DNA from 4 places in the Psychrobacter sp. P11G5 genome. Region 2 is predicted to be linked to each of the others. Evidence: predicted binding sites of a transcription regulator. Region 2 holds the regulator's gene; each other region holds the start of a gene.

The links. The regulator PhoB, encoded in region 2, activates phosphate uptake and scavenging genes when phosphate is short. The targets are predictions, from matches to a motif close to TGTCATNAANCTGTCATAA.
Region 1: a site for PhoB is predicted at 2,490-2,508, ahead of AK825_RS03955 (inorganic phosphate transporter). Genes of this name have one in related genera too.
Region 3: a site for PhoB is predicted at 3,011-3,029, ahead of AK825_RS10010 (porin). Genes of this name have one in related genera too.
Region 4: a site for PhoB is predicted at 2,581-2,599, ahead of pstS (phosphate ABC transporter substrate-binding protein PstS). Genes of this name have one in related genera too.

Annotation. Positions count from the first base shown of each region.
Region 1 is NZ_CP012533.1:912,838-918,171, reverse strand. Features, by position in the region: gene AK825_RS03960 (aminotransferase class I/II-fold pyridoxal phosphate-dependent enzyme) at 1-505, shown strand, start outside; gene AK825_RS03955 (inorganic phosphate transporter) at 685-2,292, opposite strand; gene AK825_RS03950 (ATPase) at 3,016-4,758, opposite strand; gene AK825_RS03945 (hypothetical protein) at 5,076-5,334, shown strand, end outside.
Region 2 is NZ_CP012533.1:3,091,767-3,097,100, reverse strand. Features, by position in the region: gene AK825_RS12650 (DUF1287 domain-containing protein) at 1-601, shown strand, start outside; gene asd (archaetidylserine decarboxylase) at 717-1,556, opposite strand; gene dtd (D-aminoacyl-tRNA deacylase) at 1,678-2,133, shown strand; gene phoB (phosphate regulon transcriptional regulator PhoB) at 2,332-3,036, shown strand; gene phoR (phosphate regulon sensor histidine kinase PhoR) at 3,099-4,199, shown strand; gene AK825_RS12625 (M23 family metallopeptidase) at 4,268-4,858, opposite strand; gene AK825_RS12620 (DUF3820 family protein) at 5,063-5,334, shown strand, end outside.
Region 3 is NZ_CP012533.1:2,485,517-2,490,850, forward strand. Features, by position in the region: gene AK825_RS10000 (CTP synthase) at 1-639, opposite strand, end outside; gene AK825_RS10005 (hypothetical protein) at 803-1,585, opposite strand; gene AK825_RS10010 (porin) at 1,777-2,913, opposite strand; gene AK825_RS10015 (IS5 family transposase) at 3,343-4,095, shown strand; gene AK825_RS10020 (porin) at 4,090-5,151, opposite strand.
Region 4 is NZ_CP012533.1:2,616,507-2,621,840, reverse strand. Features, by position in the region: gene pstA (phosphate ABC transporter permease PstA) at 1-116, opposite strand, end outside; gene pstC (phosphate ABC transporter permease subunit PstC) at 183-1,136, opposite strand; gene pstS (phosphate ABC transporter substrate-binding protein PstS) at 1,346-2,509, opposite strand; gene AK825_RS10565 (2Fe-2S iron-sulfur cluster-binding protein) at 3,172-3,828, shown strand; gene AK825_RS10560 (xanthine dehydrogenase family protein subunit M) at 3,825-4,817, shown strand; gene AK825_RS10555 (xanthine dehydrogenase family protein molybdopterin-binding subunit) at 4,820-5,334, shown strand, end outside.

The sequences.
Region 1 (5,334 bases), 1.2 Mb from region 2:
TCGGATTGCAGGCTTTCGCGCTGGCTGGATGATGGTTTCTGGTAAAAAACAACATGCCAGCGATTTTATTGAAGGCTTGGACATGCTTGCGTCCATGCGCCTATGCTCAAACGTCACAGGACAGTATGCAATTCAGACCGCGATGGGTGGCTATCAAAGTATGAAAGAATTAACTTCAGAAAAAGGACGTTTACATAAGCAACGCGAAATGGCTGTTTCACGTCTTAATGCTATCAAAGGCATTTCTTGCACCATGCCTCAAGGCGCATTTTACTGCTTTCCAAAGATGGATCCTGCCGTTTATCCTATAGAGGATGACATGCAGTTTATGATGGAGCTGCTACTAGAGGAAAAAGTATTAATGGTGCAAGGTACTGGCTTTAACTGGGATGCACCTGATCATTTCCGCGTGGTGTTCTTGCCCAACCTGCATGATTTAGAAGACGCTATGGATCGCTTAGATCGCTTCTTTGCCAAAAAACGCCAGCAATTCGGTACTGCTTAAATCTAGGGTATGTCATCATCTAGATCGTGAGGCTTAAAATGGCTAATTGATGTCACGCTCTAAATACTCAGCTTTAACTTGAATACAAAAAAACGCTTATCTGCAAAATACGGATAAGCGTTTTTTATTGTGTTTACCTAACTCATAAAGTCTGATTTACCAACTTTACAACCTTAGCATTAAAAGATGTTGACCAATACGATATAACTGATTGCAGACATTGAAGCCGCTGCAGGAAGAGTAACGATCCAAGCCAGACCAATTGGCTTCATGAGTTTCCAGTTGGTATCTCTATTAACAATACCAATACCCAGTACCGCACCTACTAAGGTATGGGTGCTCGATACTGGCAGACCCATCGTCGATGCACCCATAACCACAGCAGCGGCAGCCAATTCAGCTGAGAAACCAGAAGCAGGATGCATTTTTGCCAAATTTGTACCCACTGTTTGGATAACTTCTTTACCAATGAACCAAAGACCAACAATAAGTGCAACACCAAAGGTCAGCATCACAGCAGGTGGTACCGCAGCTTCTGTGGAAATGCTATTAGTACGAATCACATCCATGATCGCTGCAAATGGACCGACAGCGTTAGCGATATCATTTGAACCATGACTAAATGCAAAGGCTGATGCGGTAAAGACCTGCATCCAGCTAAACATAATAAACGTCGCTTTGGTCAAGTCTTCTTTATGTTTACCACGGATACTCTTGGTATAGATAAAGGTCGCGAGCCACACCAACGCCGCTATCATCCCCATGATTAAAAAACCCTGCAGGGTCGTCAAGCCGTTATTGACGTTTTTCAAGCCTTTAAAGACGACTAGAGAAGTCATTACTGCGCCACCTGCAGCGGCAATAATAGGTACCCATTGTTTGAGTGCTTTTAGCGTGTCAAGGTTACTGCGCTCGTTTTCAATTTCATAAAGCCGTTTATAATAATCGGTTTCTAATTCTTCAACGATACAATCATCATCTTTGTAGATTTCTTGGTCACGTAACATCGCTGAAGTATAAGCGAGTTGCTCTGACTCTGTTAGAGCGTCTAAAAACTCTTTATGATTTTGCTTTAAGGTTTTTTTGTTGCCTTTGAGTGTCGCAATGTGCGCCTCTGTTTTATCATTATATTCAATGATGTTTTTCTTAATCCGTCCATATAGGAGGTAGGACAGAACACCACCTAGTAGCGGCGACAATACCCAAGAGATAGCAATAGTTCCAACGGTTCCCCAATCTACCGTTGATAGCGCCATCTCAGTACCGCCCAGAGTGATGCCAAGGACAATGGAACTACCAACAACCCCACCGATAATGGAGTGCGTCGTTGAAACTGGTAAGCCTTTACGCGTAGCAAACAACAGCCAAAATGCAGCAGCAATCAAAGCTGAAAGCATGACATAGATGAACTGATTGGGCGTGACACTCAGACCATCTAAATCGACAATCCCGCTTCGAATAGTATCGGTCACTTCACCGCCAGCCAGTACTGCCCCCGACACTTCAAATATCGCTGCCACACATAACGCTTGCGGGATAGTCAAGGTGCCAGAACCTACTGAGGTACCAAAAGAGTTGGCGACATCATTACCACCGATATTGAATGCCATGAAGACACCAAAAGCCGTCGCAACAATGAATAGCGTTGTCTGTTGACGCAGGGTGTAATCGAATCCCCACCATAAAAAATAGCTGGTCATCGCAATCAGTAAAATAGCAAAAAATAGATTGATTCTCATATTGCCAACTGGTTTGGTCGGCTCTGTAGAACTGCTGCTAATACCCATAAATTAATACGCCTTGCGTAAGCTGATTGAAAATACTTGCGATTGATAACATTGCAACGCATAACACTATCTATGTCAGAGGAGGATTAAAATCATGACATCATATGCGCGACATGGTTCTTTTGAATACTGTTTTAAAGCACTGCTTTAAGTACTTTTTTAGAAATTTATTGGCTTGTAGATTTTTATCGATTTTTTGTCATTATATTGACTTTTTCACGTTATAAACGTGCGATAGAAATTAGAGCGTCTAACATACTACTAAGCCGCAAGGTATAACGCTAAATCATTTGATTAAAGCATCTTGCGGCTTAAATATTCACTCATGATAGCTATGTTCATGATACTGTCAATTTTAACAACTCAATTATTGCTATTAAATAAGGCTAATAACCCATTTGTAATATAACTTTGCGCTGAAATTAGCAGATTGCTTATTCAGCCATTGCGAGCACGTGCCTATTATATTAAATAATTGAACATAATGCATAATGATACTATAAGATTTGTAACTGAAGATATCTGCATCAGCTGTCTTTATACTGCTTACTTTTGCTTAGGCTAAATAAGTATATATATAGAACCTTTAGTTATTGTTGGCCCTATTATCAATATTCACGGCGAATTGTCAAAGAAAACATATAAGGTATTAATATCAAGACGTTTTAAACCCAATCTCTTTTCAGTTGCTTTGTAATAATGCTATCGTACTTAATGTAATATCTATGAGCGGAATTTTAGTTGTGCAATAGCATGGTCTAGTACCTCTAAACGTGCACGACGCTTTTCGTTAGTTGCAATTACGCACCACGGTGTATCGATTGTATCAGTACGTGCCAGCATATCAGCCGCTGCTTGCACATAGTCTGGCCATTTATCACGGTTGCGCCAATCATCATCAGTTAGTTTAAATTGCTTATGCGGGGTCTCGCGGCGATCTTCAAAACGTTTTAACTGCTCTTTTTTATCGATAGCAAGCCAGTACTTTATAACAATCGTTCCTGCTGCTGTTAGATCTGCTTCAAAACGATTGATTTCATCATAGGCGCGCTGCCAAACTGCCTTGTCTGTTAACGCCTCGACACGCTCCACCAATACTCGTCCATACCAAGTACGATCAAAGATAGCGATACGGCTTATACGATCAGTCTGCTCATTTGGCAGACTCGTCCAAAATCGCCACAAATATGGGTGCTGCAACTCATATAACATCGGTGCGCCAATATTATAAACTTGGTACTCACGTGGATCGAGTGGTGCGACAAGCCGTTTAATAGCACCGCCCTTGCCAGCAGCATCCATTCCTTCAAAGGCAAATACCACATGACGACCCTTGCGTGCACGTAGTAACTCTGCAAGCTTGGCCTGCTTCTTCGCAAGTTGCTTATTATAATCTGACTTATCTACATCTGGAGCATCAATCTCTATAAGCTTCTCAGGTATCTTTACAGGTACAAAATTCCTAGATTCAGGGTTTTTAGATGCAAAGTTCTGATTGCTGTTATCGCTATTGTTATTAATGTTATTAGTGTTGTTTTCGCTAGCATTAGTGGCTTTATCAGCCATTCCATCGGTAATTTCGTCAGTAGCCTTGTCATCATCTGCAGGCACGTTACTCGCAAGCGCCATCTGCATAGCTTGCAATACTTCATGACAAAATTCAGTCGCGGCCTGCGACTTATCACTACCATCAATAATTACCCAGTCATCTTGTTGCCTTAATAACGCCGCTGCAACATGATTAAACTGCGCTAATATCTCGGTATCACTCCAATCAATTTGATATAAAAATTGTGGGTCGGCCTCTTTATCCTTTAGACGTGCCTGCAAGGTATCCACATCAACATGAAACCAGCACTTCAGTATCTTGGTTTGGTTCGCCGCTAAATCACGCTCAAATATCTGCAACTTAATCAGCTGCTGCTGCAAATAATCTTGCCATTTAGCAATAGGTAGCATTTGATGTTTATCTGAATCATTGTAGTTAATAGCTTTATGCTTAGAGCACTTATCTTTGGAATGTTTACTTTTATTACGCTTTGATTTTTTACAATCCTCATCCTGAATGGCTACGGTTGCCATATGCATCACGTTATATAGCAGGTCAGCATACCAGTTGCCAAAATAAACCATGACATCACCATGACGCGGCATGGCCTTTGTATGAGCTTGCCAAATAGGTTGGTATTTGAGAGGCGGGTGACCAATCGTTGCTTCTACTTTCAATAATCGCGGATCGACCCACTGGCGCAATTGCTTGACAGCAGTGCCCTTGCCTGCCTGCTCCATCCCATTGACCAGCACCAGAAGCCCGGTTGGTTTATTGACGGTTGGCGGCGTTTGTTGTCGGGTCGCTCGCAAGGCATATTGTGCAGTCACCAATGCCAACCTAAGCGCATCCTTATCCATCGAAAACTGACTCAGGGGATTGAGAGTCAAACGCTGATCTATCACTTGCTTGCTCATTTGATTGTTTACCGTTTTTAGCTTCTGATCTTTAGATTGCTCTTTATGCTGAACAGGATCTTGTTTATTATTAGACATATCTTAATTCCATTTTATCTTTATAAGCGCTTTTATTAATTATTACTGTTTAATAATAATAGCATCCGTTTGAGCAGGAAATAACAGTGCTATGTAACAGTTTGACATTTGTATTCTGTGTTAATTTCTTTTAAGGTAATATATTACGTTAGCGATGCTATTTACGACTATTTATAACTTTAAAATAAAAGCCATTTCCATTTAAAAAATACACATTTACCTATACAGGACGGATTGCTATGTCTGCTTTATCTGAATTACAACAGCATTTAACGCGCTATTGGGCATTACCTTATCACGATGATGAAGCATTACATGCTAAGCTTAATGACGTACAAGCATGGCAACGCGCGCGTATTCAACGCACCCATTCAGAGCTATTTGAGCAGCCAAACAACAAGCCAATGGCAAGCTATTTTCTCACTAAACTATATGGGGGTGAGGAGTTTAAGCTATTGGCCAAACAACTAGAGCGTATTCTTCCAAAAGCGAAAAAGC
Region 2 (5,334 bases):
GAATAGGCTAACGCAGTACGGTTTAAAACCTCTCTTAGCAGTTGTATTCTCAGTGATGATGATACAGCCGGTGATGGCTGCCAGCCCTATTAGTAGTGGAAATAAGCTGGCGCTGGATGCAAAAAAACAGCTCGGAGTGACAGTTAGCTATGATCCTGCCTATCGTCAAATGGACTTTCCACGCGGCGATGTGCCAATGGATACGGGCATAAGTACCGATGTAATTGTGCGCGCGTATCGTTTACAAAATATAGATTTACAGCAGCTGGTTAATCACGACATGAAGTCAAATTGGTCGGAATATCCAAAGACTTGGGGTCTAAAATCACCAGATAAAAACATCGATCATCGCCGTGTGCCCAACCTCGAAGTGTTTTTTGATAATCATGGTAAATCACTATCTATCACTGATAAAGACAGTTTTTTGGCAGGAGACATTGTGACATGGCGACTACCAGACGGCAATTTGCCGTATATTGGTATCGTCTCAGATAAGAAGGCCGCCGATGGTACGCCGCTAATTATTCATAACATCGGAAGCGGTACTCAAGAAGAGAATATCCTTTTTGCTTATCCTATTACTAAGCACTTTCGTTATTAACGTAGACGATAACTTTAGTATGACGTTCTCGGAAAGCACAGTAAATCTATAAGAAAAATAAAACCCAGTCAATAGCAATAAATACTTGCTACTGACTGGGTTTTTTAGTGGTATTTTATTTGTCAGTATTGGCCATACCTAACAGCTGACCCATTTGTACCAAACTATTAGCCATCATGTTATCTTGCCAGTCAGCTTTTGCAGCTTTGGGCAATATGACAATAGCGGTTGAACCTAAATAAAAGCGGCCAAGTTCATCACCTTTTTCAAGTTTCATGTCATGATCAGCTTCTTGAATATCATCGGTTCGCGTAATTTTGCCTGTCGCTACGGTCTCGATACCGGCGACAATCATGGCTCCGACCATTACAACTGCTGCTTTACCGTATGCCGTATCGAACATACAAACCAAGCGCTCATTGCGTGCAAACAAGTCAGGAATATTGGCGGCAGTGGTAGTATTGACTGAAAACAGTGTGCCAGGCACATAGCGAGTTTTAGTCAAAGTTCCCGCAAATGGCATGTGTACGCGGTGATAGTTGCTAGGAGCTAGATAGACAGTAGCAAAGCTACCATCAGCGAAATAGCTGCCATCTTCACTATCGGCAAGTAGCTGTCCGATGTCGTAGTATCGACCCTTAGCCTGTAGCATTTTGTGGTCTTCTATCTGACCGAGCTGGGAAATTATGCCATCAGCAGGGCTTGCGATGCCATGAATGGTAGTATCGATAGCACGGGCATCGTCTTTGAGCTCACGGGTAAAAAAATCATTAAAGCTTTCGTAAGCGTTGAGGCTCTGGCGTTCATATTCATCCAACTTTACGTTATAAGCTTTGGCAAAGCTACGAATAAAGGCGCGTTTAACCATAGGATGACGACTGGCGGCTAAACGTCCGGCCACTTTGCTGATCTTTTGCTGCGGTACAAACTGCTGGATAGTGGTAAATAAAGTCATAACGGGTTACCAGAATAATAATTAAGATGAGAAGATAGAGCTGGAAAATAATAAGAAGTGTTTGTATTTTATCATGGTCAGCACTCAATCGTATGACCATAATTGTTTAAGGAGGTAATCTATGAAAGCACTTATTCAGCGGGTAAATCGTGCTAGTGTTACAGTTGATGAATGTTGTATAGGCTCAATTGAGCACGGAATACTGGCATATATTGGCTTAGGGCATGACGATAACTTGCAGAATGCAAAGCGGATGATCGATAAAATCCTCACTTATCGTATTTTTGATAATCATGATGATCCAGCTAAGTATGGCAAGCTAGATTTAAACGTGCAGCAGGTAGGGGGCGGGTTGTTGTTGGTACCGCAGTTTACTTTGATGGCGAAGACAGACAAAGGCCGTCGCCCTGATTTTGGCGGCGCGATGGCGCCTGATGCAGCACAAGTACTGTTTGAGCAATTAGTCGCTTATGCTAAGACCCAATATCCTGATATTGCAACTGGTCAGTTTGCTGCTGATATGCAGGTCGAAAGTATCAATGATGGGCCGCTAAACTTTTTATTAGAAATAGTATAAGGTATTAAAGCGTGTACTCATTTTTATTACCATTTTTAAAATGAGTACACGCCCTAGAAGTTTAAAACGCGAATGTCATCAAACTGTCATAATTAATCCGTTTAATAAGCAGACATTAGTGAATGTTTATCGCCTTTTTTGCACCCTAAATTTCCGTATCATATAGCTTTTACCAATGCTTAATAATAAGGTTGTCGTATGTATAATGAGCAGATTTTGATTGTCGAAGATGAACCAGCGATTCGTGAGATGGTTGTGATGACATTGGAGATGGCCGGATTTGATAGTTTGCAGGCAGCTGATGTCTCAGAAGCGCATCAACAAGTGGTGGATCATCGTCCTGCGCTGATCTTATTAGACTGGATGTTACCCGGAGATAAAAGCGGCATTGATTTTTGTCGCATGCTCAAAAGTGATGAATTGCTCGCTGAGATACCGGTCATTATGTTGACGGCCAAAAGTGAAGAGGATAGTAAGGTTCATGGCCTTGATGCTGGTGCTGATGACTATATGACCAAGCCCTTTTCAACACGTGAATTAATCTCAAGAATTAAAGCGGTATTGCGTCGTAGTAGTGCGCTGAGTGCTGATAAGCCTATCGAAATAGGTAAACTGAGCCTAGACCCCAAAGGCCAACGCGTTATGGCTAACGATAAGGTCGTTGATATTGGTCCAACAGAATATAGGCTGTTGGCGTTTTTTATGAGCCATCCAGAGCGTGCTTATACGCGGACACAATTGCTAGATCAGGTTTGGGGCGGTAATGTCTATATTGAAGATCGGACCATTGATGTACACATCAGGCGTTTACGTAAATTATTGAAGCCCCACGACTGCGATACTTTAATTCAAACCGTTCGTGGTACGGGTTATCGGTTCTCTAGTCTCATTGAAAAAGTATAACCATTTTAAAAAACGGCACGTGAATCATAACGCAGTAGATAGTGGTAAGGATAATGAATTATATGATAACGCCTACGGAAAACGAGCAACAAAGTAAGCAAGAAAAGGGAAAGCAAGAGCAAGTTGCTCAGCAAGAAGTAATGGGTCAACTTAAGAAAATCAGAAGCTCACTACGGGCACTACAAGATGCAGTAATTTTGCTGAATGATGATGATAGTCTGGAGTGGTGGAATCAGGCCGCAGAGGATTTGCTATTACTGCAAGCAGCCGATCAGGGCAAGAGCATTTTTGACTTCATTACCGTACCTGAATTTCGTCAGTACTATCAGACGATGACCACACCTAACGATGGGGTTCATATGGCGTCATGGCGAGACCCTAAGCGTTATTTGAAATGTGAGCTCACGCCTTTTGGTGACGAGAAGTTATTGATTATTTATGATGTGACTCGCTTGCATCATTTAGAGGAGATGCGCCGCGATTTTGTGGCAAATGTCTCGCATGAGCTCAGAACACCACTAACAGTGCTCATGGGCTATCTCGAAAACTTTTCAGATCAGCCCGACATGCCATCGCAGTGGCGGCGCGGTTTTGAGCTGATGACCCAGCAGACTGCACGGATGAATAGAATTGTTAATGACTTATTGCTGCTCTCTCGAATCGAAATCGAAGAAACCCATGAGCTGAATTATATCGATATGACCAAGCTACTGACTCATATCTATGATGACGCGCAGGCCTATAACCAAGAATATAATCATAGCATTCACCTGCAGATAGACACCTATGATGGATTGTATGGGTCAGAGATGTACTTAAATAGTGCCTTATCTAACTTGGTGATTAACGCCATTAAGTACACGCCAAAAGGTGGCAATATAGCTATTAGCTGGACTAGAACATCAGACGGCTGCCGCTTCGCCGTCGAAGATAATGGCATTGGTATAGCGCCGCAGCATATTACGCGCTTGACGGAGCGCTTCTATCGCATTGATAGTGGTCGCAGTCGTGCCACAGGTGGTACTGGGTTGGGACTAGCGATTGTGAAACACGTCTTGTATCAATATGATGCCAACTTGCAAATTGAGTCGATGGAAGGCAAAGGCTCGACTTTTAGTGCAGTATTCCCAGCTGCCCATGTTCGGTCAGCGCATACGGACTGATACTACAGTCGATCTCTACCATATGTAAGCAGCCGTTAGTATTGGCCAGTTTTACACCCCTATGCGTGCTAATCTTTTTGTAAAAGTAGGTAAGGATTAACTGCGCTACCATTGATATAGATACCGTAATGCACATGTGGCGGTGTGCCTTTTGCATTGCCACTGTCACCGACATAGCCAATTATGTCGCCAGCATCAACCCATTCATTAGGTAAGATGTCGGCATAATCTTCTAAATGCGCATAATAATGTCCTGCGCCGCCAGGACCTACGATGACGACTACTTTCCCACCTAAATTATTTTCACCAACTTTTCTGACGATACCTTGCGTCGTTGCCTGTATTGGCGTGCCTCGCGGTGCAAAAATATCAATACCTTCATGCGTACGGCCTTGGCTACGTGCAGCGCCCCATGTATCAGTTAGATGCTGTTCTGGTAGCGGACTGGGTAGGCTGTTTTCTGTGGGCAGTTCTTGTTGTAATAAGCTAAGTTGTTGCCATTTCGCTACTACAAACGACTGTGTTTGTTGGCTGATGCTCGGTAGTAGTTTGTCGAATACAAATAATAAGGTCAATAGTACAGCAGCCTTAATGAGCACACTTAGCACACGGCTTAAATATGCAGACTTTGGGTGCTGATGCTTGTTATCTAATGGCATTAATTTCTCTTAAATCTTTGTTATTGTTTACATTGATATTATAGGAGTCTTGTTCTATAACGTTTGTATCGCATTGTTATGCTTAGTTGTTATATTTGGCTTTTAGCCCCATAAATATAACGTTTCTTTTAAAATTCTGCGTAAAACATCACGTAGATAAAATACCATGTAAAAATAAATGCTGCTATATATGGCCAAATCTCTATGACTGACACTGCACTTATTATCGATACTGAAACCGATCAAGGTCGAGATCCACGACCTATCCAAGTTGCGACCATCAATGTGATGACTGGATTTGAGTGGATGAAATATTTTAATAGCGGTCGTCCTATATCACCAATCGTGATTAAAGTTCATGGCATTACTGATGATGATGTGGCTGGGCTTGAGCGTTTTGATTTGGAGGAGTTCGAGTTACCAACGTACTTGATTGGTCATAATGTACGTTTTGATTGGCGAGTAATTGGCAGCCC
Region 3 (5,334 bases), 610 kb from region 2:
GTCAGAGCGACAGATTAAAATATCAGGCTGCAAGCCAATAGAACGCAGCTCTTTCACTGAATGCTGAGTCGGTTTGGTTTTGGTTTCGCCCGCACTAGCAATATAAGGTACTAGCGTCAAATGCATCAACATGGCTCTATTGCGACCAAGCTCTACTTGCATCTGGCGTACGGCTTCCATAAAAGGTAGTGACTCGATATCACCGACCGTCCCGCCAATCTCAATAATGGCGATATCATAGCCCACACCACTGGCTAAGATTTTACTCTTAATCTCATCAGTGATATGTGGAATAACCTGTACCGTACCGCCTAGGTATTCACCACGGCGCTCTTTATTCAGGACATTCTGATAGATGCGACCACTGGTGAAGTTGTTACTCTTACTCATCTTTGAATGGCGTAAAAAACGCTCATAATAACCCAAATCTAAATCCGTCTCCGCCCCATCTTCAGTGACGAACACCTCGCCATGCTGGAACGGACTCATCGTACCTGGATCAACGTTAATATACGGATCCATCTTGGTCATCGTTACACTCACGCCGCGCGCTTCGAGTATCGCAGCAAGGGAAGCTGCGGTAATACCTTTCCCTAGTGAGGACACTACCCCACCGGTCACAAATATAAACTTGGTCATAGTACTCTATCGGTAATTGGTAAAAGAGGATTTTACTAAAAATACGCCATAAAATATAGGGCAAAAGCACAAACTCTATTAAATTATTAAGTTTCGGCGATATCGTGCGCTTATAGGCTCTTGGTATATTTAGCTAACCGATACAAAGTTATTTAGATCCTCTTTAATGAGACTTAGCACTGGCTCTGTGCTTAAACACCAATAAACAGACAATTATAAAGACTAGTAATGCTGCTGAAGCTCCAAAACGGCTTAGTGCTAAGCCTCCATGATCAATAGGTTTATCCAAAAAGTCACCTAGTACTGCCCCTAATGGTCTGGTCAGAATAAAGGCCGACCAGAATAATAGCGTTCTAGATATTTTTGTCCAAAAATAAGCGCCAGCGATTACCGCTAACAAGCTTCCAAATATAATGGCGCTAGTGGTATATCCCATGCCTTTACTATCTGCTACCCAATCACCAAGTGCTGTGCCTAGTGTTTGAGAGAACATAATAGTCGTCCAATAAAACACCTCAGCCTTAGGTGACACAATACTATCAACACTGATACTGCCCATAGTTTTTCGCCAAACTATTAAACATAGAACTAACATTATGAATAATAATGACGACCCACCAGCATAGCCAATCCCTAAAGAACGATCAACGAAATCTGCAATTGTGGTCCCAAGAGTAGTGGTCGCGACGATAGTACCCCAATACAACCACTTATTAAACTGTTTTGCTTTGATTTGGGTGGCGACTGCGATAGTAAATATGACGGCAAATATTGCTGTACTTATGATGTACCCTAAGTTCAATGACATAGATAGTGCATCGCCCGCTGTCTCCCCTAAGGTAGTCGCCGCTATTTTTATTATCCAAAATAGTAACGTGACCTCTGGTACTTTTACTAATGCTTGTTTTACAGTAGCCGTGTAATCACCTGACATAGATTTGTTCATTTTTATGCCTCTTTGAGTTACTACTCAGTTTAATTAATAAATTTATTTACTTTACAAACAATACTGATATTAGAAAGCCAACTTATTAAACAATAACCCTAAAGCCGTTAAGAAAGCATTAAGATGCACAAAAAGAGGCCTATCAATTTTGATAGGCCTCTTTTTGTGCATCTTACTTTATAACAAGAAATTTAGAATTTGTATTCTAGACCAGCACCGACCACGAAGACGCTAGCATCACCACGCGCTCTGACAAGAATATCTTTATCACCGTCATCTTGACCAGCAATGAAAAGATCATTTTTTAAGTCTGCAGTGTTATTACCGACATAAGCATGTGCAATTATATTCTTTCTAAAGCTATATTTACCGCCTACGACGATTTGATCTGAATTATTTTCATTAATGCCTCTTAAGTTATCCGTTTTATTGTACTGTGCATATATTGAGGCTGGACGAGCGAGGTTACTTAGACCCATCTCAGCACTTAATATCAATCCTTTTTCAGTTTCATTAGTATCATCAAAATCAGCTTGTTGGTATAGAGCGCCCACTTTTACTGGATAAGCAACATAATTACTTAGATCGACAGTAGCCGTCCCACGGATCATATCGCCGCCCGTATTAGTACTACTGGGATTTTTAGTAGCCAGATCACTCTGATAAGCAACACCAGCCGTAAAGCCATTGCCTGGATTAAATAGTAATGAGGCACCATAGCCGCTGTCACGACTATTATCGTCAGATATAAAGTCTTCATCAGCACCATACTGCAACGCAAGCTCTAATGGTAACTCATTGTATTTAGGCGCTTTCCAGACGATAGAGTTATTAACTCGGTAACCATCAGCTAAGGTTAAAGCATTGGCTAGTGTATTTTTGCTTAAACTACTAGCACCCACATTGTCCCAGTAACCTTCATTGACCGTGACATTATCGATATAATCAACGACTGAGTAGTTACGACCAAAGCGGAATTCGCCAAGGTCTTTATTCTTTAGACCCAGATAAGTATCACGGCTTTTAAAACCGATGTTACTGCTGCCACTATCATCAACCTTGATTCCATACTCTAATTGGTAGATCACATCAGTATTGGCAGTCATGGCTTCAGAACCTTTGAAACCAATACGTGAAGATTTTGATGCGATTTCTACTGAACTGTTGTCTTCATTAATGCTTATACTACTATCGTCCATAGCTTCTCGTTCGAATGAAGCATTGACATAGTTGGCGGTAACAAATGCTTTGCCATAAACAGTCGGTGCCGCTTGAGCTGTAGATACTAATAGCATTGCGACTGATGAGGCTAAAAATAGTTTTTTCAAAAGACATCTCCACTTTACAATTTTTTTGATAAATTGGTTAAGGTTAGCTGATATATAAAGAGTTACTGAACTAGTCAGACATAAATATAGCAATCCAATATGACAGTAAGATGAAAAAACAAAATTTACATACCTGTAACTATTCGCATTACTTAATTTTAGACTGTATCTTTTTATCGCATAAAAAAACTCACTCCGAAGGATGAGTTTTTGAACACACTAGATGTTTAAAGGTTCAGACTAAAATAAGTATTCTATCCCTCCTCCGATAGCGAGTACATCAGCGCTACCATGTGCCGCAACAAGCTCAGCCTCATTATTACTCTCCAACTCGTTTAGGGCGTGTTGAACATTGAGTATAAATTTCTGGCAAAAAAAATAGCGAACGGGTAATCTTTAAGTTCTCACACAAAAAAGATCTCGTTCGCTATGCCTCGTACTATGCTCAAAAATGAACACTGGACAAGACTAAGACCTATATTACTAGAACTTAATATCTATGACAAAGGAAATCTGAGACTGACCATTGAGGGCATCCTTTATCGTATGCGAACCGGCTGTCCTTGGCGCGATTTACCGGCTTACTTTGGAAAGCCCAATACTGTCTACAAGGCTTATCAACGCTGGTTTCGCAGTAATAAGCTCATTGGACTATTTGCTTTAGTTATCAGAGAGCCTGACCTTGAGTGGGTATTTATAGATGGTACTCATATCAAGGCACATCAGCACAGTAGTGGTCGTCATGAAGCTGCTCAAGCCATTAGTAAGAGTGTCGCAGGACGTGCCACTAAAATTCATCTAGCGGTCGATGCTCATGGCAATCCGATTACCTTTATTCTGTCAGATGGCACAACCCACGATGTTAAAGTCGCATCTGACTTAGTAGATAAGGTTGATTTGAGCAAGACAGACGTTGTATGTGCAGATAAAGGCTATGACTCTGACACACTACGAGAGTATATTGAACAAACAGCAACTTGTAATAATATCCCTCGGAAACGAAACACCAAGTCCTCTAACGACCATATGGATTGGGAGTTGTACAAAGCACGACATTTAGTAGAAAATGCTTTCGCTAAGCTAAAACAGTATAGAGCGGTTGCCACCAGATTTGATAAGCTAAGACAGAGTTATGAGAATACGGTCGCTCTTGCTTGTGCTTATATCTGGCTAAAATTATGAATGTTCAACACGCCCTAATATAACTAGACCGTTTTCTAAATCAGCAGAGTTATAACCAGCGTAAGCATGAGCAATTATATGTTCCCTCAACATGTATTTGCCACCTAGAACGAGTTGATTCGAATTATTGTTATCGAGACCACCCAGATTGTCAGTCTTGTCGTACTGAAGATAAACAGCAGCTGGACGGGGGAAGTTAGTTAGACCCAGCTCAGCACTCAAAATTAAACCTTTTTCTGTTGCAGAATTAAAGATATTACTACCATCATAGTCAGCTTCTTGATATAGCGCACCTATAATTACTGGATGTGAAGTATATTTGCCTAAGTCGACACTAGCGCTACCGCGGATAATGTCACCACTGATGGTCATATCTTTATCATAAGCTACCCCAGCGCTAAAGCCAGTACCCCGATCAAACATCAACGAAGCCCCAAAACCACTCTTACTATCACTGCTGTCAGATAAAAAAGTTTCATCAGCGCCATACTGTAGGACTAGATTGAGGGGCAAGTCGTTATATTTAGGGGCAATCCAAACGATGGAATTATTAATACGGTCGCCATCAGTTAAGGTTAAAGCGTCACTAAAAGAATCATTGTCATCAAGGCTACTAGAGCCAAGATTATCCCAATAACCTTCAGTGATTGTGACATTATTGACGTAATCAACAACTGAATAGTTACGACCAAAGCGAAACTCACCAAAGTCTTTGTTTACTAGACCTAGGTAGGTATCACGGCTTTTAAAACCGATGTTGTCTTCACCACTGCTGTCAATTTCAACACCATATTCTAATTGATAAATCACATCAGTATTAGCCGTAATTGCCTCAGAATCTCTAAAGCCTAGGCGTGAAGAATGGGAGTCGATTTGTACTGAACCACTGTCTTCACTGATATTTATAGTGTCATTAGGAGAGTCCATAGATTGGCGATCAAGTGAAGCACTGACATAGTTGGCGCTAACAAATGCTTTGCCATAGATAATCGGTGATGCTTGAGCTGTAGATACAGATAAAGCGGCGATTGATGAAGCTAAAAGTAATTTTTTCATAGCATATTTCCATTTTTTCAATTCTAAGCGCACTAAGGTTGATATTTAGTTACCATCATATTGTTATAACTCCTCATATATGTCACAGGTAAATGGATATTGAGATAAATCAGTAATATAAAATTTAGATAAAAAAACCCACCCCGGAGGATGAGTCTTTTGGTATATCAGCTATATAAAAGC
Region 4 (5,334 bases), 480 kb from region 2:
CGCCGTTTGTTATAAAGGCGCTTGTTATAACGACCTTCAAAACTGTTTTTAATAGGTAAGCCATTATTGATTGCGTCGATTGCGCTGTTTGCATTAGCCGCGTTGTTAGAAGGCATAGAACTTGTTTCCCATATTTTTATCAATACCAATAACCATCGAAATTTACCGAGGTAATCGAACTGCTATCGATTACCTGCTTTTTGATCCATGCGCATCAGCATGAGCTTAGCCAACGACAGCACAATGAAAGTGATGACAAATAGGATTAAGCCTAAATGTAACAACGACGCCAGATGTAGCTCACTAGAGGCTTCTGCAAATTCATTGGCAAGGGCTGAGGTAATGGTAACCCCAGAAGTAAATAAACTTGGACTGATATTAAAGGCATTGCCGATAAGGAAGGTCACTGCCATGGTCTCGCCAAGGGCACGACCCAGTCCCAAGATGACACCACCAACGACGCCAGCTTTGGTATAGGGCAAGATAATCTTAAACATGACTTCCCATGTCGTCGCACCCATGCCATAAGCCGATTCTTTTAATAAATCCGGTACCACGGAAAAGACATCACGCATGGTGGCCGCGATAAAAGGAATAATCATGATGGCAAGTACCAGTGAAGCGGTAAACATGCCGAGTCCCATTGGCGCACCCGTAAATAGCTTACCGATGATAGGCAGTGGACCGACGTGTTCAATAAACCACGGCTGAATGTGATCGCCAAAAAAAGGCGCAAATACAAACAAACCCCACATACCGTAAATGATAGAAGGGATACCTGCTAGCAGCTCAATAGCGATACCAAGTGGCTTTTTTAAGAAATTCGGGCACATCTCGGTCAGAAATATCGCAATACCAAAGCTGACTGGCACGGCAATTAAAATAGCGATAAACGAAGTGATCAGCGTGCCATAAATAGGCGCTAGCGCACCGTACTCATTGGCAACCGTATCCCAGTTATTACTGGTATAAAAGCCGAGACCAAATGTTTGAATGCTCGGCCAAGCCCCAATGATTAGAGAGACTAAAATGCCGCCCAATGATAAGAGAACGAGGATGGCAAAAGCCTTGGTTGCATTGACGAATAGCGCGTCGTAACGTTTTTGTTTAGCCAGTTGGGACCTTAGGTCATTCATAAGTGTCTCAGCATTAAATAGGGTTAAATCAAAAGGTTCAAAAAGATTAATAAGGTCTTATCACAGCAAACTAAATCTTATTAAGTAGCGCTATCGATATGCATTATCGGCTCTACTTATAAATTTACTGTGATAAAACCTCTTAAACAACTACCGGAGAATAATTGTTTAAGAGGGTAATTCGAGAATCATTACCGGGTTTTTAAAAACTATTGAGCTGGTTTGTAGACGGGTTGACCATCGCTGCCTTTGACTTCATTCCACTGCGCTTTAAAGAGCGCAACAGCGGTATCAGAGAAAGGAACATAATCAAGTGCCATGGCACTATCATCGCCTTGAGTGTAAGCCCAATCAAAGAAGTTCAACACGCCAGCCACTTGCTGCGGATTCTCTGGCTGCTTATGCACTAAGATAAAGGTTGCCGCTGCGATTGGCCATGCTTGCTCAGTCTCAGAGTTGGTGATGACTTTATAAAAGCCTGCTTGCTGTGACCAGTCGATATCACCTGCCGCTGCAAAGGTCTCAGCAGATGGCTGCACGAAGTTGCCAGCCGCATTTTTTAGTGCAGCATGTGACATGTTATTTTGCTTGGCGTAAGCGTACTCGACGTAGCCGATAGAGTTTTTCATACGATTGACGTAACTTGATACGCCTTCGTTACCTTTACCGCCAGCACCAGTGCTAGAGGTCGGCCATTTGACTGTTTTATCGACACCAACGCTATCTTTCCAGTCAGTTGAAACCTTAGCCAGATAATCGGTAAAGTTAAAAGTCGTGCCTGAACCGTCCGAGCGGAACACGGTAGTAATAGCAGCGTCAGGAAGCGTTAAGTCCGGATTCATAGCTTTAATTGCTGGGTCATTCCAGTTGCTAATCTTACCCAGATAGATATCTGCTAACGTTGTGCCGTCCAATTTTAACTGGCCTGGCTCTATGCCATCGATGTTTACAATCGGTACTACGCCACCGATAACGGTCGGAAACTGAATAAGTCCTGCTGCATCCAACTCTTCAGGTGTCATCGGTGCATCGGACGCGCCAAAGTCTACCGTTTTTGATTGAATTTGTTTGATGCCGCCTGAGGAGCCGATTGATTGGTAATTCACTTGACCACCAGTCGCGGCATTGTAGTCATAAGACCATTTGGCATAGATAGGTTGCGGGAACGAAGCGCCTGCACCGGTGATATTCATAGCGATGTTTTCAGCAGATTTAAAATCGGTTGCTGACGAGGAGGTTGTTTTGTTAGTTGTTTCTGTGCTGGTTACGGCGCTACTACTATCAGCAGCTGACTCTGCGGTGTCGGTTGATTTATTACAAGCTGTAAGTACTAAAGTGCAACTAACGGCTACTGCTAATAACGAATAACGCATGTAAGACTCCTAAAGTTTGACAACAGTGCAAAATGTACTTCCTGTGAGATGTGTCGTAGTTTGCCAAGCTTTGATGACAGTTTGATGACAATAGGAAATTTATCTTATTAACAGTGAAATTTTAGATTGGTCGTTATAAGTTAATGACTATATAAAATGACTATATAAAAGGTTGAAGTAAGATGAAAAGTGAAATTAAGCCAGTTGGAATTTTAGTTCAGTAAGCGCAAATGAGAAAGAGGCAGATTTTCTTGAGCGTTAACATTTTTTTCCTATCTACTACAAAAAAACAATATCCTAAGCTGTGCCAAGCATATTAATGTATAGCTTGTTTTGAGCTTATTTTTCTATGTTAATTATGATGTTAGGCTGTATTTAATACCTGACAGTAGCTTGACAGTTGACCAAATAACGGATTATTTGAGTCGATTTTCATCGTATTGATAGGCTGATTTGTCTCCGTTGATAAGAGACTGTAAAGGAATAGGAAGCTGCCAATAAAAAGTCACTAAGGATTTATAAGCTAAGAACAATTAAGGAAAAATAACCTCAATACTTTTTAAAATTTTAATGATTAACAGCACGTTAATTAATATTGAATAGATGGATGAATAGCAATATCTCATCTGGAAACTATCATCATCCGCCAGCGAGAAGCCAGCATGTCTACTTTGACGTTAACGATTAATAAGCAGGATTATCAGCTTGATAATCTCGACCCGCGCACGACATTGCTCGATGTCTGCCGCCAACATCTACAAATCACTGGACCCAAAAAAGGCTGTGACCACGGTCAATGTGGTGCCTGTACCATCCTCATTAATGGCGAGCGCGTGAATTCATGTTTGACGCTAGCGGTCATGCACGATGGCGATGAGATTACGACGATTGAGGGTATTGGATTGCCTGAGTCGTTATCTGAGTTGCAGCAAGCCTTTAAAGATCATGACGCTTTCCAGTGTGGATATTGTACCCCTGGGCAAATCTGTTCAGCGACGGCACTGATAGAAGAGGTCAAACAAAACTGGCCAAGCCACGTCACTACTGATCTGCAAAATCCTGATGGGCTGTTAGTACAAGAAATCGCTGAGCGTATGAGTGGCAACATTTGTCGCTGTTCCGCTTATCCCAATATTATTAAAGCCATCTCTCAAGTTTTAGAGAACCAAATAGCCGACAAATCTACAAAGCCTGTAAGTAACTCAGTACAAGGCTCAGAAGTAACCGGTATTTGGTCGCCGCCGCCAAGTGAGGCGCAGCTAGGTAACAAGTCGTCGAATAATAAGACTGCCAATAGCACATCAGGAGGCCGCTCATGAAACGCTTTGAATATATTCGTGCCCTTGAACCGCAGCAAGCGGTTATGTTTGCTACTCCTAAAGAAGCCTCATTTATCGCAGGCGGTACCAACCTCTTAGATTTGATGAAGCTAGAGATTGAAACGCCAACTAAATTGGTTGATGTGACGCGCTTAGAATTACAACAGATAGAAACGACTGATGACGGCGGACTGCGTATCGGTACGCTGGTCAGCAATAGTGATTTGGCTGCCCATCCTGATGTCATTGCAAATTATCCGGTATTGTCTCGTGCAATATTAGCTGGTGCAACTGGACAGCTACGTAACAAAGCCACGACTGGCGGTAATTTCTTACAGCGTACTCGTTGCTACTATTTTTATCAGACAGACAGCGCCTGTAATAAGCGTAATCCGGGCTCAGGTTGCCCTGCTATTGAGGGTGAAAACCGCACTTTGGCAATTTTAGGCACGAGCCACTCTTGTATCGCTCAGCATCCATCCGATATGGCGGTGGCGATGCGTTTGCTTGATGCCACCATTGAAACGGTTAAAGCGGACGGCTCAACTCGCAAGATTGATGTTAAAGACTTTTATTGTTTGCCAAAAAATACGCCGCATATCGAAAACGTTTTAGAGTCAGGCGAGCTTATCACTCATGTGGTTCTGCCAGCGCCTATCAAAGGTATGCACACTTATGACAAAGTGCGTGACCGTGCCTCTTACGCGTTTGCCTTAGTATCTTGTGCAGCAGTAATAGACGTTGATGATAGCGGTAATTTGGACACGGTTCGCTTAGCATTTGGCGGTATCGGTACTCAGCCATGGCGCAATGAGGCAGTCGAAGCATTATTAACTGACACCGATGGCAATGATGGTGTTATTACGCAGGCGGCGGATTTATTATTAAAAGATGCCAAGGGTAGTGGTCAAAACGATTTCAAAATACCACTGACACGTCGCTTATTAAAACAAGTTATTCAGCGCGCATTAGCGGGCAAGGGAGCATAATCATGTCATTATTGGACTCAGTACTTCCAGCAGAATCGACCAAAAAAATGACCATGGATAAGCCTGTTGACACTTTGTTCGACAAAACGGCAAGCAAACTGGTTGGTAAACCCATTAATCGCGTTGATGGCTCATTAAAGGTCAGTGGTCAAGCGCCTTATTCGGCAGAGATTCATCTAGAAAACCAAGTGTATGGCGTCTTGGTTGGGGCAACCATTGCTAAGGGTGAAGTGGAGAATATTGACAGTAGCTCTGTAGAGGATATTCCCGGTATCATCAAAGTGGTGACCGATCCTAAGCATTTTTTACGTAATGCTCAGCAAGGCGGGGCAACAAAAGCACCTACTCAAGGTGTGAGTGAAGTGTTTTATCATGGTCAACCCATAGCTGTCGTGATTGCAGAAACTTTTGAGGCGGCAACAGAAGGCGCAAATGCTATCAAAGTGACCTATAAAGACGAAACTGACAAAGCCGCTGTCGACTTTACCAAAGAGCTGCCCAATGCTCATGATGTTAA